2 regions of the Stenotrophomonas sp. 3(2025) genome follow, and region 1 is predicted to be linked to the other one. Evidence: riboswitches for the same ligand, from Rfam matches in the RefSeq annotation. Region 1 holds a riboswitch; the other holds the start of a gene.
The links. Region 1 has a riboswitch for cobalamin ahead of ACUXVE_RS09720 (epoxyqueuosine reductase QueH). Riboswitches for the same ligand answer to the same signal wherever they lie in the genome.

Region 1 (7,636 bases):
CAGCAGGCGTTCCAGATGGCGGTCGAGCTGGCGCTGCGCGGCTACCTGCCGCAGATCGATGCGGTGATCGCGCGCACCGGCTTCACCGACGAGGCCCGCATCGCACAGGCGCGTATCGGCCTGTCCAACTATTTCGCCGGTGCGCTGGTGATGCCGTACATGCGTTTCCTGCGCGCGGCCGAGGCCAGCGGTTATGACATCGAGCTGCTGGCGCATCAGTTCGGTGTGGGATTCGAGGCGGTCTGCCATCGATTGAGTACGCTGGCACGCCGCAGTGCGCCGGGGCTGCCGTTCTTCTTCATCCGCGTGGACCGCGCCGGCAACGTGTCCAAGCGCCACTCGGCCACCGATTTCCACTTCTCGCAGGTGGGCGGTTCCTGCCCTTTGTGGATCGTCTATGAGGCGTTCAACCAGCCCGGACGCATCCTCACCCAGACCGCGCGCATGCCCGATGGCCGCCGCCATTTCTGGCTGGCACGGCAGGTCAGCAGCGGCCCGGTCGGCCACGGCCAGCCACGCAAGACCTTCGCGGTGGCACTGGGGTGTGACCTGCAGCATGCGGATCGGCTGGTGTATTCACTGGGGCTGGACGTGCAGAGCCCGGGCAACTCGGTGTCGATCGGGCCGGGCTGCCGGGTGTGCCCGCGCGAGGACTGCATGCAGCGCGCGTTTACCCAGTTGCCGGGGCGGTAGGGGGCGGTCCGGCAGGGCTGCGCCCTGCACCTGCTTCAATCCAAGGCAACAGCAAAAGCAACAGCGGGCATTCCGTGGGATGGCGGGGTGGCATGGCCTGCTTTTGGTGGGTGTCGACCTTGGTCGACACGGTAGATCCACGCCATGCGTGGATGCTCTTCGACGAATTGTCGAAATATTCGATTTCGATGGGGATTCATCCACGCATGGCGTGGATCTACTAAACCTTCCGCGCATCCGTTGCATCCCAGTTCAACGCCTTCACCGGAGACGACCATGTTCATGCTGCGCCCCTGCCTGGCCTTGCTGCTCGCTGCTGTCGCTGCGCCGGCATGGGCGACCTTTTCCATTGCCGCCTGCAACGAAGCCGGCGACTGCGGGGTGGCTGTCGCCACCCACAATCTCGCCGTCGGCGGTGTCGGCGTGCCGTGGGCGCAGGCGAAGGTCGGCGCGGTCGCCAGCCAGTTCGAAACCAACCCGACCTACGGCTCGAAGGGGCTGGCGCTGCTGGCCGAAGGTCGCACGCCGGCACAGGTGCTCAAGCAGTTGCTGGATGAGGATGGCGACTTCGATGGCACCACCATCGCCGAGCGCCAGGTCGGGCTGGTCAGTGCGCGAGGCGGCAATGCGCAGTACACCGGCGCCACTGCACAGCGGGCCGATTGGGCCGGTGCCGTTGGCGAGGGCAAGGTGAGCGTGCAAGGCAATGGACTGGCTGGGCCGGACGTGCTGGCGGCGACGCAACGCGCGTTTACGACCACCCACGGTGCGCTTGCCGCGCGCCTGTTGGCAGCGCTGGAAGCGGGACAAGCGGCGGGTGGGCAACGTAGCGGGCAATGGTCGGCGGCACTGTTGGTGCGCACGCCTGGCGGCGACTGGCAGGACACCGACCTGCGCGTGGATGCCGATCCGCGTGCCGTGGCGCGCCTGCGCGAGCTGTACGACATGCGGCTTTCAAATGAAGCGATCATCCGCGCCGAGCAGCAGTGGGAACAGGGCGACGTGGCCGGCGCACGTGCGTCGCTGGCCACCTCGCTGGCGCTGGCGCATGGCTGGGACCGGACGTGGGCACGCGCGGCGCGGCTGGCGATGTCGGAGGGTGAAACCGCATTGGCCCGCGAATTCCTGGCGGGATTGCGCGCGCTCAACCCGGGATGGGTGAAGCAGGAATTGGCCTTGCCGTTGTATGCGCCATTGCGCGGCGATGCGGTGGTCGAGGCGTGGCGATAGCCAACGGTAGGGCCGGACCATGCCCGGCGAGCGCAGCAGCGCACCGCGATCAATAGATCGGCGTCACCTTCATCTGCGGCAACGGCCGTGGCGAGCCGTCGGTAAGGTCCGGGCCAAGGTCATCCCAGCTGCGGCCCTGTTCCACCATCAGCCCCCACAGCTGCTGCGACGCCAGCCGCTTGTCTTCCGAACCCAGCTTGTACGACGGCGGTGGCGGCGTGCCGGTGGCCACCATCGCATAGGCCGCGCGATAGGCCAGCACCTGCTGCGCCGGATCATCGGTGCGCGATATTTCCAGCGTGTAGCGCTGGTAAGCCGAGGCCAGGTTGCGCCAACGGATCCAGTAATGGTTCTCGAACGAGAACGAACAGAAGCGTGCACCGGCGAGGCTGCCCTTGTCGGCGATGCGGGTCAGCACCTCCTGTGGCATGTCCAGGTTCATGCCACCCTCGTCGCCCTGCAGGCTCACATGCACGATGCGGTCGCGATACCCAGGCGCACGCGCCTGCAGCAGGTCGCGCCAGTTCTGCATGGTGGCCACCACCGCGAACAGGAAGCGGCCCAGCTCACCGGCCGCCAGCGGCGTGGCGATGGACTGGTAGTGCCGCTGCCATCCATGCCGGTTCTCGGTAGGCAGGAACACCGCGCGTTCCAGCGTCTGTCGGCTGTCGCTCTCGCGCACCACCGGCTCGGGACGTTGCGGATAGACCAGGTTGATGGCGAAGGTCGGCCAGCGCGGCAGTGCGGCATCGAACAGGTGAATCGGGAAGTTGCTGCTGATCCCGCCATCGGAGAACCAGCACACCCGGAACGCGGTGATCACCGGACCGCAGGCCTGGCCCGCGCTGGTCAGCCCTTCCATGCTGTCGGCCACGTTCTGCCCGCCCTCATCTGCCGCCGTCGACGTCGGCTCGCAGCGACGTTCGCGACGCGAGGGCTCATGCAGCGGCACCGCGCTGATCAGCAGCGGGAAGCTGAGGCTCATGCGCGTGGCCACCAGTACCGGCAGCGACGCACCCTGCGGCAGATGGAAGTAGTTGCGGCCTTCAACCTCGCGCGGTGGTCCGGCGCGGTCGACCATCCACTGCACCACACTGGCCGGGAACAGCTGCTCGAACTCCTCGCGCAGGAACCAGAACTGCGCCCCGCCCAACGGCAGCGTGCGTGGTTCGTTGTGCGATACGCAGGTGGTGATCATCTGCAGGGTGATCGCATGCGGGCTGTCCGGTTCGCCTGCATAGCGCGGCGCGTCGTGCAGGTCGGCGAAGGTCAGCGGTGCATCCATCGGCTTGCCCGACAGCTGCTGCAGGCTTTCATGCAGCCACTCGGTCAGCGCCGGCCTGCCTGCACTGCGGCTAAGCCCGCTGCACAGGCCCAGCAGGTTGCGCCGCGCCACCCGGGCCACGCGCAGCGCAGCGGCGGCCACGCCCGCGCCGTAGGCACACAGCAGCGACGGCAGCAGGGTCGCGGCCACGCCGCTCCAGCCACCACCCCACCAGCCCAGGCCGAGCAGCAGTGCCAGCGACACCAGCACTTCCAACGGCGCGATCTGGAACACCGCGATGGCCAGGCACAGCAGCTTGCGTGGCCAGCCGGCGTTGCCGGTCAGCACCACCAGCAGTCGATATGCCGCGCGCGCGCCGGCGGCGGGCTGGAACAGGCTGTAGATGAATCCGCGCCGCGACAGCTGCGCCGACACTGCCGACAGACCGCCATAGCCGGCGTCGCCAGGCAGCTGTTCGCCCCGTTGCTGGCGCCGGTCGCCGTACGCCGCCGCGGCCGCCACGGCTGCGGCGATCGCACCGGCCGAAGTGCCGCCGATGCTCTTGAAACGGTATTCGCGAGCCAATGCGAGCACCGCGTTGGGATACACGATGCCGCTGGTGATGCCGCCTTTCATGACCAGATCGCAGTACTTCGCCGCCACGAGCCACCTCCCGTCTGTCGGTGCCCAGTATGGCAAGAGGCACTCTCACAGCCTGAGAAACGCGCCACAGCCCTGCGTTTTCATCGACCCTTGACCATTGCCGCCAACGCGTCCACCGTGAGCACGTCGAAGGTATCCCTGCCGTGGCATCGATGGCGGCAGGGATTTAAACGGGAATCCGGTGAAGGCGCCTTGCGCGCCCATTCCGGAGCTGCCCCGCAGCGGTGAATGGAAACGAATCCTGCCAACAGCACTGGGCTCGCGCCTGGGAAGCGGCAGGTAGTAGGTGGGCCAGCCGGCCCGTGTCCATCAGCCCGAATACCGGCCCCGGCCGGGGGACACGACCGTCCCCCTGACTCGACCTGGAATCTCCGCGGGGAGGTTGCCGGGGCCGTCGTCGTCCTGCGCGTGCAGGCGATGTGGCCGCGCGCGTCCTGTTCACGGTTTCCGTCCAGACCTGCTGCCAACGCCCAGATGCACCCGACGATGACCGAGCTCCAACGCCCCACCCTGACCCTTCCCGACAACGGCCAGCGCCTGTTGCTGCACTCATGCTGTGCGCCCTGCTCGGGTGAGGTGATGGAGGCGATCACTGCCTCCGGGATCGACTACGCGATCTTCTTCTACAACCCCAACATCCATCCGGTGAAGGAATACGAGCTGCGCAAGCAGGAGAACATTCGCTTCGCCGAACAGCACGGCATCCCCTTCATCGACTGCGACTACGACACCGACAACTGGTTCAGCCGTGCACGTGGCATGGAGAACGAACCCGAGCGTGGCATCCGCTGCACCATGTGCTTCGACATGCGTTTCGAGCGCACCGCGCTGTACGCGCACGAGCATGGCTACGACACCATCAGCTCTTCGCTGGGCATCTCGCGCTGGAAGAACATGGCACAGATCAACGACTGTGGTATTCGCGCCGCCTCGCGCTACGAAGGCCTGCAGTACTGGGACTACAACTGGCGCAAGGGCGGCGGTGCCAGCCGCATGATCGAGATCAGCAAGCGCGAGCAGTTCTACCAGCAGGAATACTGCGGCTGCGTCTACTCGCTGCGCGATGCCAACCGTCATCGTCGCGAGAACGGCCGCGAGCGCATCAGGATCGGTCTGCTGTATTACGGGCAGGACAACGACGACGCCAGCGGCGATTGACGTGCACGCGAGGGGCGGCCACGCTGGTCGCCCCTCCTGCGTTGTACCGGACCTGCCATGACCACCCTGCCCGCTGATGTCGCCCTGCTGGTGATCGACCTGCAGCCGGACTTCATGCCCGGTGGCGCCCTCGCCTGCGAACAGGGCGATGCGCTGGTGGCACCGATCAACGCGCTGTTGGCCGAGCGCCGCTACCGCACCGTGGTGGCCACCCAGGACTGGCACCCGGCCAACCACGCCTCGTTCGCCAGCCAGCACCCGGGCCACCTGCCTTTTGAAGCCATCCTGCTGCATGCACAGCCACAGACCCTGTGGCCGGACCACTGCGTGCAGGGCAGCACCGGCGCCGCCCTGCACCCCGGCGTGGACTGGACCGTGGCCGACCTGATCCTGCGCAAGGGCAGCCGCCAGCAGGTGGATTCCTACAGTGCCTTCCGCGAGAACCACGGCCCCGACGGCACGCGCCCGGCCACCGGGCTGGCCGGCTGGCTGCACGAACGCGGCATCCGCGAGGTGCACCTGTGCGGGCTGGCCCGCGACTACTGCGTGCTGTGGAGCGCGCAGGACGCGGTGAAGTCGGGTTTCCGGGTGAAATTCCTGTGGGAGCTGACCCGGCCGGTGACCGAGGCCAATGACGGCATGGTGCGCGAAGCCCTGGCGAAGGCGAGGATCGCGATCCTCTGACCCGCTTCCGCCGGGCATGGCCCGGCGCTACCCGTCGTCCGATCCTGGTAGCGCCGGGCCATGCCCGGCGAGCGGGCGACGCGGCCGTTACCTGAACACCACCGTGCGGTGCCCGTTGAGCAGGATGCGGTGCTCCACGTGCCGGCGCACCGCCCGCGCCAACACCTGCGATTCGGTATCGCTGCCCAGCCGTACCAGTTCGCGCGGGGTCATCGCGTGGTCCACGCGGGCCACGTCCTGTTCGATGATCGGGCCTTCGTCCAGGTCTTCGGTGACGTAGTGCGCGGTGGCGCCGATGATCTTGACCCCGCGCGCGTGCGCCTGGTGGTACGGCTGCGCGCCCTTGAAGCTGGGCAGGAAACTGTGGTGGATGTTGATCGCCCTGCCCGCCAGCGCACGGCACAGCGTGGGCGAGAGAATCTGCATGTAGCGCGCCAGCACCACCAGGTCGATGCGCTCGCGCTCGACCAGATCGATGATCTGCTGTTCCTGCGCCGCGCGCGTGTCGGCGTTCACCGGCAGGTGGTGGAACGGCACCTGGTAGGACGCTGCCAGTGCTGCGAAGTCGGCATGGTTGGAGGCCACCGCAGCGATGTCCACCTTCAACTGGCCGCTGTGCGCACGGAACAGCAGATCGTTCAGGCAATGGCCCTGCTTGCTGACCAGCACCAGCAGGCGCGGCCGGCGGCGGCCATCATGCAGCTGCCAGTCCATGCCGAAGTCTGCGGCCAGTGCGGCCATCGCGGCGTGCACGGTGTCCAGCGGCAGACCCGCATCGCGGTCGAAGTGCACGCGCAGGAAGAAGCGACCGCTCTCCTCGTCGCCGAACTGCTGGGCGTCGAGGATGTTGCAGCCGTGGTCGAACAACAGGCCCGACACGCGGTAGACGATGCCGGTGCGGTCGGGACAGGAGAGAGTGAGGATGGAATCGGGGCGCATCGCCGGAGTGTAGGGCAGCACCGCTGCGCGGTGCACGATGCTGTCAAATGCAACCATCAATCAGAGGCAAGGCGCAGAGCGCGAATGATTGGGGCAACTTCTTCCCCCGCACCTCGCCAACCGGTTCCAGTTTCAATGACCCGACCCTCGCGAACAAGGTGAAAGACCGGAGTCTGCTGACGGTCGAAATCCGCCCACCTCTTGTCCATGTACATCACGCTCATCGGCAGCTCAGGATGAAGTCCATTCCATTCGGCGATGCTATCGCCGGCCCAGTGCGGGCCATTGGGCACTACCAACACCAGCTTATCGCGGAGCCCCTGGTAGGCAGGTTGGGCGACAATGTTCTGCAGGGCTCTTCGTGAGTGACCACAACGCGGATGAACGATGGCGACAACCTGGTCTCCGCTCAGCCGTATCGAATCACGAACGAGGGAACCGTCAGCCTGGACAGCGTACACGGGCAGGCCGGGCGGGAAGCGGCCCGGAAAAACCCGCGGAAACGCCGGGACATTGCTGAGCCACTGGCGACGCAACCGTTCTGCTTGGGCAAAATCTCCCCTTGCCACATGTAGCCCTATCAGCCTGCGATGATGCTCAGCGCCGGCGGTGCCGCGCTCGACCAACAGGCCGTACTGTGCCAACGCATTGCGCAGTGGTTCGGCATCCGGTACGTAGTTGGCGAACAGCGAAGCAGCCTTGAACTGGTCCTCGATGACGCGGTCCTTGTTTCTGCAGCCGACCGCACGTGATGCCCTTCGACCCGCAACGTAGATGTGCGACAGCGCCTCGATGCGATCACGTGCAGATGCATTCAGCGTTGTCGCCTCCGCCTTCAACAGCTGTGTGTAGGTATCGGCCTTGCATATGGATACAGGGCTGATACTGGACGCAGCTCCTAGAACAAGCATCCATTCGAGGAGCAGCATGCGCGCTCAGCAACCCGACATGCAGACGAACTCTGTGGACTCTCTGCACGTGGCACGGGCGACACATCGATATCCC
Region 2 (7,636 bases), on a different contig from region 1:
CAGCCTGATCGCACGTCGTTTGGCGATCTGCCGTTCGGTGCTGTGCGCGACGCCGGCCTACCTGCAGGCGCGTGGCACGCCGACCGCGCCCGAACATCTCGCCGCGCACAACTGCCTGACCCATCACTACGTCGGCAGAAGCCTGTGGCAGCTGCATCGCGAAGGACGCTCGTTGTCGGTGGCGGTGGGCGGCAACATCAGTGCCAATGAAGCATCGCTGTTGCTGGAGGCGGTGCGCGCCAATGCCGGCATCGCCATGTTGCCGACCTACCAGGTCGCGCCGTTGCTGCGCAGTGGTGAGCTGATCGAACTGCTGCCCGAGTACAGCCTGGACGAGCTGGGCATTCATGCCGTGTACGCCTCGCGCCGGCAACAGCCCGTTATCATGCGGCGATTCCTGGATTTCCTCGCCGAGTGCTTCGCCAGCCCGGCCTTCCAGGATCTGGACTGGCGCCCTTCGCGCAAGGAGAACCCATGAACCATGGACAGGCGTTGATCGACCACAACCGTGCTGCCTGGGACCGCCAGGCCAGCGAGGTGCGCGAGTGGTCGCGACCGGTGGATGCCGGAACGATTGCCGCCGCACGCGAGGGACGCTGGCAGGTACACCTGACGCCGCGTGCGTTGCCGCTGGATTGGCTGGGCGATGTGCGTGGCAGGCGCATCCTGTGCCTGGCCTCGGCCGGTGGCCAACAGGCACCCGTGCTTGCCGCAGCAGGCGCTGAGGTGACCGTGTTCGACCTTTCCGACGGGCAGCTGGCGCAGGACCGCGCCGTCGCCGACCGCGATGGTCTGTCGCTGCGCACCGTGCAGGGTGACATGCGTGATCTGCAGGCCTTTGCCAACGACAGCTTCGATGTGGTGTTCCATCCCATCTCGAACCTGTACGTGCCCGACGTGCGTCCGGTGTGGGCCGAGTGCCGCCGGGTGCTGGCACGCGATGGCCTGCTGATGGCCAGCTTCTACAATCCGGTGGTGTTCGTTGCCGCGCGTGATGCACAGCTGAGCGAGCAGGGCCTGATCCGCCCGCAGTACGCGATTCCCTATTCCGACCTGGAAGACCTGGAGCCCGCCGCGCGCGAGGCCAAGCTGGCCCGTGGCGAAGCGCTGACATTCGGCCACAGCCTGGGGGATCTGATCGCCGGGCAGCTGGATGCCGGGTTCGTCATCGACCGCTTCATGGAAGACTGGCAGCCGCAGCCGCGCTTCCTGATCGACCGTTACCTGCCGACCTTCCTGGCCACCCGCGCACGCCGGATCGGCTGAAGACGCGGGCGTACAATGGACGGCCCCACGTTGCACGAGTGAGCCGTCCCTTGTCGTATCCCTATCCGCTGGTCGTGTTCGACCTCGATGGCACGCTGGTCGACAGCGCCGCCGATATCGCCGAAGCACTGAACCGCACGCTGGAAGACATCGGCCTGGCGCGCGTACCCGAAGCCACCGTGCTGGGCTGGATCGGCGACGGCGTGCGCCGGCTGGTCGAACAGGCCGTGCAGGCCGCCGGGCGTCAGATCGATCTGGCAGCGGTGATGCCGACCTTCATGGTCCATTACCGCCAATGCCTGCTGCGCAGCCCGCAGCTGTTCGCTGGCGTAGTGGACGCGCTGGCACAGTTGCGCGCGTTGAACGTGCCGCTGGCCATCTGCACCAACAAGCCGGCCGCGCTGGTGCCGCCGTTGCTGCAGCACCTGGGCATCGCCGATGCCTTTGCGCTGGTGCTGGGTGGTGATTCGCTGCCTCAGCGCAAGCCCAGTGGTGAGCCGTTGCGGCATATCGCCGCGCACTTCGAATTGCCCGTCGATGCGTGCCTGATGGTTGGCGATTCGCTCACCGACTATCGTGCTGCCGAGGACGCCGGCATGCCGATCGCGCTGGTGCGCTACGGCTATCCGCGAGGACTGGACCTGGACAACGCGCAGGCCGTCGCGGTAATCGACGACCTGCGTGAACTGCCGGGATTGGCTGCGGTATCGGCGATCTGACCTGCCGGTAGCGCCGGGCCATGCCCGGCGGCCCTTCGATCTGGCGCCCCGACGCCGGGCATGGCCCGGCGCTACCGCTTACCTGGGCTGGTAACGCACGCTCAGCTGATACTCGCGGCCTGGCTGGTTGAACCACGCCACGGTTTCGTACTCGCGGTCGAACACATTGGCCACCCGCGCCAGCACCGACCATGCCGGGGTCAGCGCGTATTCGGCGCGCAGGTCCAGCGTGCCGTAGCCGCCGACCTTCACCGCGTTGGCGGCATCGTCGTAGCGCTTGCCCGCGCCCTGTACGGTCAGGCCGGTGCGGAAGTCGCCGAAGCGGCGATCGATGTCCAGGCGCGCGGTCTGCTGCGCACGGCGTGCCAGCCAGTTGTCGAACTGCGCGCTGCCGTTGGTGCGGTTGCGCGGGTCGGTGAAACTCAGCTGCGCGTTGATGTCGAAGCCGGCCACGGTGGCGCCGCCGGTCAGTTCCGCACCGCGGATGCGTGCCTTTTCGACCTGCTGCATGCGGAAGGTGGCCGCGTCGTAGGTGATCAGGTCATCGATGCGGGTTTCGTACACGTCCAGGCCCCAGCGCCAGCCCTGGCCCTGCTGCGAGATGCCGAGGTTGGCACTCTTGGACTTCTCCGGGTCCAGCGTCGGCACGCCGCTCCACGGGTCGTACAGGTCGCTGAAGGTCGGTGCCTTGAACGCGGTGCCGTAGCTGGCGTTGACGCGCAGGCCGTGGCCCAGCTCCATCGCCCAGCCGAGGCTGCCGGTGGCATGGTTGCCGAACTGCTGGTTGTCATCATTGCGCGCGCTGGCCTGCAGCTGGTGACGGCCGAAGCGCGCCTGGTACTGCAGGAATACGCCGGTGTTGCGACGGCTGTCGACCAGGTAACCGGCGCTGCTGCCATCCAGGTTGTCCTCGCTCCAGTCCACGCCGGTGCTGAGCAGCTGGCCTTCGGCAACACCGATGTCGGCCTGCAGCGAAGCGCTGTCGCGGTGCGTCTGTGCGCTGCCGCGTGCACCGAAATCACCGAAGTTGTCGGACTCGTTGTCGCTGCGGCCGACGTTGGCGGTCAGCGTCAACTGTTCGGACGGGGTGTAGCGCACCTTGCCGGCCAGCACCTGCTGGCGGGTCTCGGAGTAGTTGTAGTAGCCGTCGTAGTGGTTCTTGCCGTCGGCACGCAGGGCGCTGCCTTCCACGGTCCACTGGTCGCTCAGGTTGTAACCACCGCGCAGGCTCTTGGACAGGTTGCGGTAGCCATCGCGGTCGGGTTCATCGGCGAAGCAGCCGGTAAACAGCGTGGCCGAACCGCGGCAGGCATCGATGCCATCCGAATGCTGGTAGGCGATGTCGGCACCGAACCAGCCGCGTTCGGTGCCGCCACCGATGCCACCGCTGGCTTCACGCAGGCCATTGCTGCCGCCGCCCAGCTGGAAGTGCGGAGCGAAATCACCCTGGTTGCGGCGGGTGAAGATCTGGATCACGCCGCCGATGGCGTCGGCACCGTACAGGCTGGACTGCGGGCCGCGCACGATTTCCACGCGCTCGATCTGTGCCAGCGGCAGATCCTGGTACATCGCCAGGCCGAGGTCGGCGCTGTTGATGCGCACGCCATCGACCAGCACCACGGTGTGCGAGGAATTGGTGCCACGCAGGAACAGCGAGCTCTGCTTGCCCAGGCCACCGGCGTTGGTCAGGTTGATGCCGGCGCGGCCCCGCAGCAGTTCCTGCAGGGAGGTGGCCTGGCTGGATTCGATCTGCGCGCGGTCGATCACCTGCGCAGGCGCAATGCTGTCCTGCAGGGCGATCGGCGTGCGGGTGGCGGTGACCAGCACCTGGTCGAGGTCGGCGGCACCATCATCGGCCAGGGCCAAGGCAGGAAGCGCGGCCAGCACGGCCAGGGACAGCATTCGGGACTGCAGTTTCATCGGGGGACTCCAGGTGCCGCGCACGCCCGCGCAGCGAAGGGGAGGAGTCACAACAGGCAGGCACGCGCCGATGCCGCAGCCATCGCCGCAGACAACCAGCGCCATGCCCACCGCATCGCGACCTGAGGCTTCCGGGCCGGTCTCCGGGCTCGCCGCCGGGTGGCCCGAGGCCACCGTCCAGGCGCCTTCCCATGCCTGCGGCACAGTGGCGGGTTGCCTGGAACTGACGTGCTTACCGTTGCGGGGGCAGCGCCGGCATGGCGTGTTGTCACGCGTCACCGGCTTCCCGTTTCAACCTGCCGGCAGGGCCGCAGGTCACCTGGAAGTGCGCGCAGTCTACGGCATCGCGGCCGGCCCGTAGCAGTGAACCTGCGCTACTGGCGAGGCGCGGATGCACCTGCACGGTGCAGCAGACCTGCGCCAGCGCCTAGAATGCAGCTCGAATTATCGTGGTGCCGTTGCCGATGTCCGTCTGTTTTCCGCTGTTCCCGCGCCGCCCTGACTGGGCACGCGCATGATCCTCGACCTGGTCCGCCATGCCGGCAACGGTCGTGATGAGTTCCTCGATGGCCGCAGCGATCCGCCGCAGCTGGCCCGCCTGCCGCAGGAGCTGGTCGATGCCTATGCCGGGCAGTCGTGGGAACGGGTGATCAGTTCGCCGCGCCTGCGCTCGCTGCATACGGCGATGGCACTGGCCACACCGCGCGCGCTGGATGTTGAGGCCGACGAGGAGTGGGAAGAGCTGGATTTCGGTGACTGGGATGGCCAGTCATTGTTCGATCTGCCGGAAAAGGCGTTGGCCGCGTTCCACGCCGATCCGCACGCGTTTCCGCCGCCGCATGGCGAAAGCTGGGGCCACTTCGAACGGCGCATCGCACGCGCGCTGGATCGCCTGCTGGATGACGACGACCCGCCACCGACGGTCGTGGTCAGCCACGGCGGCCCGCTGCGCATGGTGCTGTCGCTGGTGTGCGGCCTGCCGATGTCGCTGTGCTGGGCGCTGCGCATCGACCACGGCACGCGCCTGCGCGTGTGGGTCGAGCGCGGTGAAGCGGGGCTGGTGGGCGAGCTGCTGGAGCTGCAGCAACCCTGACGAATCCGGTAGCGCCGGGCCATGCCCGGGGGATTCCACATCACCCGCGCTACGCGCTCGCCGGGCATGGCCCGGCGCTACCGATCGCGCATCACGGTGGTGGTGCCGGCCGCTGGCCGGCATTCCCAGCAACGCGGAGGCCTCAATCCTCGTCGGCGCTTTCGGCCGCGCTTTCTTCGCCATCATCCTCGGCGTCGAAGCGCTGCTCATGCACCGGGCCCGAGGCCGGACCTGCCGCCTTCAGCGGATGCACGGCGATTCGTGCTTCGTAGTCCTGCACCAGCGCCGTACGCTGCGGTTCGCTCAATTCCTGCCAGTGGCAGTCCAGCAGCGCACCTTCCAGCGAATACAGCAGGTTGAGGCTGGGCTTGAAGCCGGCACGCTTGACCTTGACGAAGGCACCGACGGCACCGGTGGCAACCAGGTCCTCACGGCTGCGCAGGCCCACCTGCCGCAGCCATGCCGCACTCTTCGGGCCGATGTTGCGCAGCTTGACCGCGCTCACGCCAACGCCCCGACGAACACCTCGGCGATGGCTTCCAGGCCGGCCTGGTCCTCGGCATCGAAGCGGCCGACGACCGGGCTGTCGATATCGAACACACCGATCAGCTCCCCACCGCGGAGCAACGGCACCACCAGTTCCGAGCGCGATGCGGCGTCGCAGGCGATATGGCCGGGGAAGGCGTCCACATCTTCGATCCGCTGGGTGACGCGCTGGCTGGCGGCCGCACCGCACACGCCCTTGTCCAGCGGAATGCGTACGCAGGCCGGCAGGCCCTGGAACGGACCGACCACCAGTTCCTTGCCGTCATACAGGTAGAAGCCCACCCAGTTCAGGTCGGGCAGGGCGTGGTAGACCAGTGCAGCGAGGTTGGCCGCATTGGCGATGCGGTCGGACTCGCCGTAGACCAGGCCACGGGCCTGTTCCAGCAGCTGGGCGTATTGTTCCGGCTTGCTGCCGGTGAGCGAGGCGTTGGCGAACATGGCCGCAGTCTAGCAAGCGTGCCGGGCCAGCGATAATGGGGGCTCTGCTGCCCTGCTGGAGCCTGTGATGTCCCTGCCTGCCACGTTGCCGACGGCCCTGTTCGTCACCGGTACCGATACCGAGATCGGCAAGACCGCCGCCAGTACCGCGCTGCTGCACGCGCTGCGCCGGCGCGGCCTGCGCGCGGTGGGCATGAAGCCGGTGGCCAGCGGCAGCCATGACGCGGGGCAGGGGCTGCGCAACGACGACGCGCTGGCATTGCAGGCCGCCAGCCTGCCGGTGCCTGACTACGCCGATCTGAACCCCTACGCATTGCGCCAGCCGTTGGCGCCCGAACTGGCGGCCGCAGAAGATGGCGTGCGCATCGAACTGGCCCCGATCGTGGCGGCCTTCGAACGCCTGCGCGCACAGGCCGACGTGGTGGTGGTCGAAGGCGTGGGCGGCTGGCTGGCGCCGTTGTCGGCGCAGCTGGACCAGCTTGACCTGGTACGTGCGCTGCGGCTGCCGGTGGTGCTGGTGGTCGGCATGCGCCTGGGCTGCGTCAACCATGCGCGGTTGACCGCACACGCGCTGCAGGCCAGTGGCGTGGAGTGCCTGGGCTGGATCGGCAACCACATCGATCCGTCGATGCAGCGCCAGGATGAGAATTTCGCGACCTTGCAGCAGCGTCTGCCGATGCCCTGCTGGGGCCGGCTGCCGCATCTGCCGGGCGCCGATGGAGAAGCGTTGAGCGCGTATCTGCACAGCGCGTGATGGTAGCGCCGGGCCATGCCCGGCGGATTTTCTGGCCGCCACGCGGTGCGCTCGCCGGGCATGGCCCGGCGCTACCGATCAATCAGCGCGCCACCAGCTCCCGTGCGATCGCACCCAACCGTTCCACCGCAGCGATGAAGCGCGCGTCCAGGGTCTGGCAGCACGACAACCGCAGGCAATGCCGGTAGCGCGCGCCACGCGAATACACCTGGCCCGGCATGAACACGATGTCCTCTGCCAATGCGCGCTCGAACAGCTCCCGGGTGTCTACGCCAGGCAGCTCCAGCCACAGCAGGAATCCTCCCTGCGGCTCGGTGGCGCAGGTGCCGGCCGGGAAATGTTCGGCCACCAGCTGCCGCAGGCGACCGACCTGTTCGCGGTACAACCGGCGCATGCGATGCAGGTGGTGCTCGTAGCTGCCGGCTTCCAGGTAGGCCGCCACCGCATCACCGAGCAGCTGCGGTTCGCCGCCGGTGGACTGGAATTTGAGCAGCGCGATGCGTTCGGCGAAGCGGCCGCCATCGAGCCAGCCGATGCGGTAGTCCGGTGCCAGCGTCTTCGAGAATCCACCGACCACCATCACCCAACCGTCGCGGTCGAACGCCTTCAGCAACGGCGCCGGCGGCTCGCTGAACTGCAGTTCGGCATACACCGCGTCTTCGATCAGCGGCAGCTGGCGTGCGTTGACCAGTTCGGCCAGGCGCTGCTTGTCGGCGATCGGCATCGTGCAGCCCAGCGGGTTGTGCACGGTCGGCATCACCACCAGCGCCGCAAGAGGGGTGTGCTGCAGCAGTGCTTCCAGCGCATCCACGTCCAGGCCGCGCTGCGGATGGGTGGGCAGTTCGATCGGCTGCAGGCCCAGCGTGGTCAGCAGCGGATACAGGTTGAAGTACGAGGGCG

Region 2: another riboswitch for cobalamin. It lies ahead of btuB (TonB-dependent vitamin B12 receptor); the one in region 1 lies ahead of ACUXVE_RS09720 (epoxyqueuosine reductase QueH).

Annotation. Positions count from the first base shown of each region.
Region 1 is NZ_JBQOIF010000010.1:38,376-46,011, reverse strand. It holds gene ACUXVE_RS09735 (helix-turn-helix domain-containing protein) at 1-693, shown strand, start outside; gene ACUXVE_RS09730 (DUF1028 domain-containing protein) at 970-1,923, shown strand; gene ACUXVE_RS09725 (patatin-like phospholipase family protein) at 1,973-3,850, opposite strand; cobalamin riboswitch at 3,978-4,194, shown strand; gene ACUXVE_RS09720 (epoxyqueuosine reductase QueH) at 4,337-5,008, shown strand; gene pncA (bifunctional nicotinamidase/pyrazinamidase) at 5,066-5,692, shown strand; gene purU (formyltetrahydrofolate deformylase) at 5,780-6,631, opposite strand; gene ACUXVE_RS09705 (hypothetical protein) at 6,688-7,560, opposite strand; gene ACUXVE_RS09700 (hypothetical protein) at 7,567-7,636, opposite strand, start outside.
Region 2 is NZ_JBQOIF010000017.1:88,221-95,856, reverse strand. It holds gene ACUXVE_RS13930 (LysR family transcriptional regulator) at 1-478, shown strand, start outside; gene ACUXVE_RS13925 (class I SAM-dependent methyltransferase) at 475-1,266, shown strand; gene gph (phosphoglycolate phosphatase) at 1,317-1,985, shown strand; gene btuB (TonB-dependent vitamin B12 receptor) at 2,064-3,905, opposite strand; cobalamin riboswitch at 4,023-4,243, opposite strand; gene ACUXVE_RS13910 (histidine phosphatase family protein) at 4,420-4,998, shown strand; gene ACUXVE_RS13905 (TfoX/Sxy family protein) at 5,141-5,503, opposite strand; gene ACUXVE_RS13900 (GAF domain-containing protein) at 5,500-5,982, opposite strand; gene bioD (dethiobiotin synthase) at 6,050-6,736, shown strand; gene ACUXVE_RS13890 (aminotransferase-like domain-containing protein) at 6,819-7,636, opposite strand, start outside.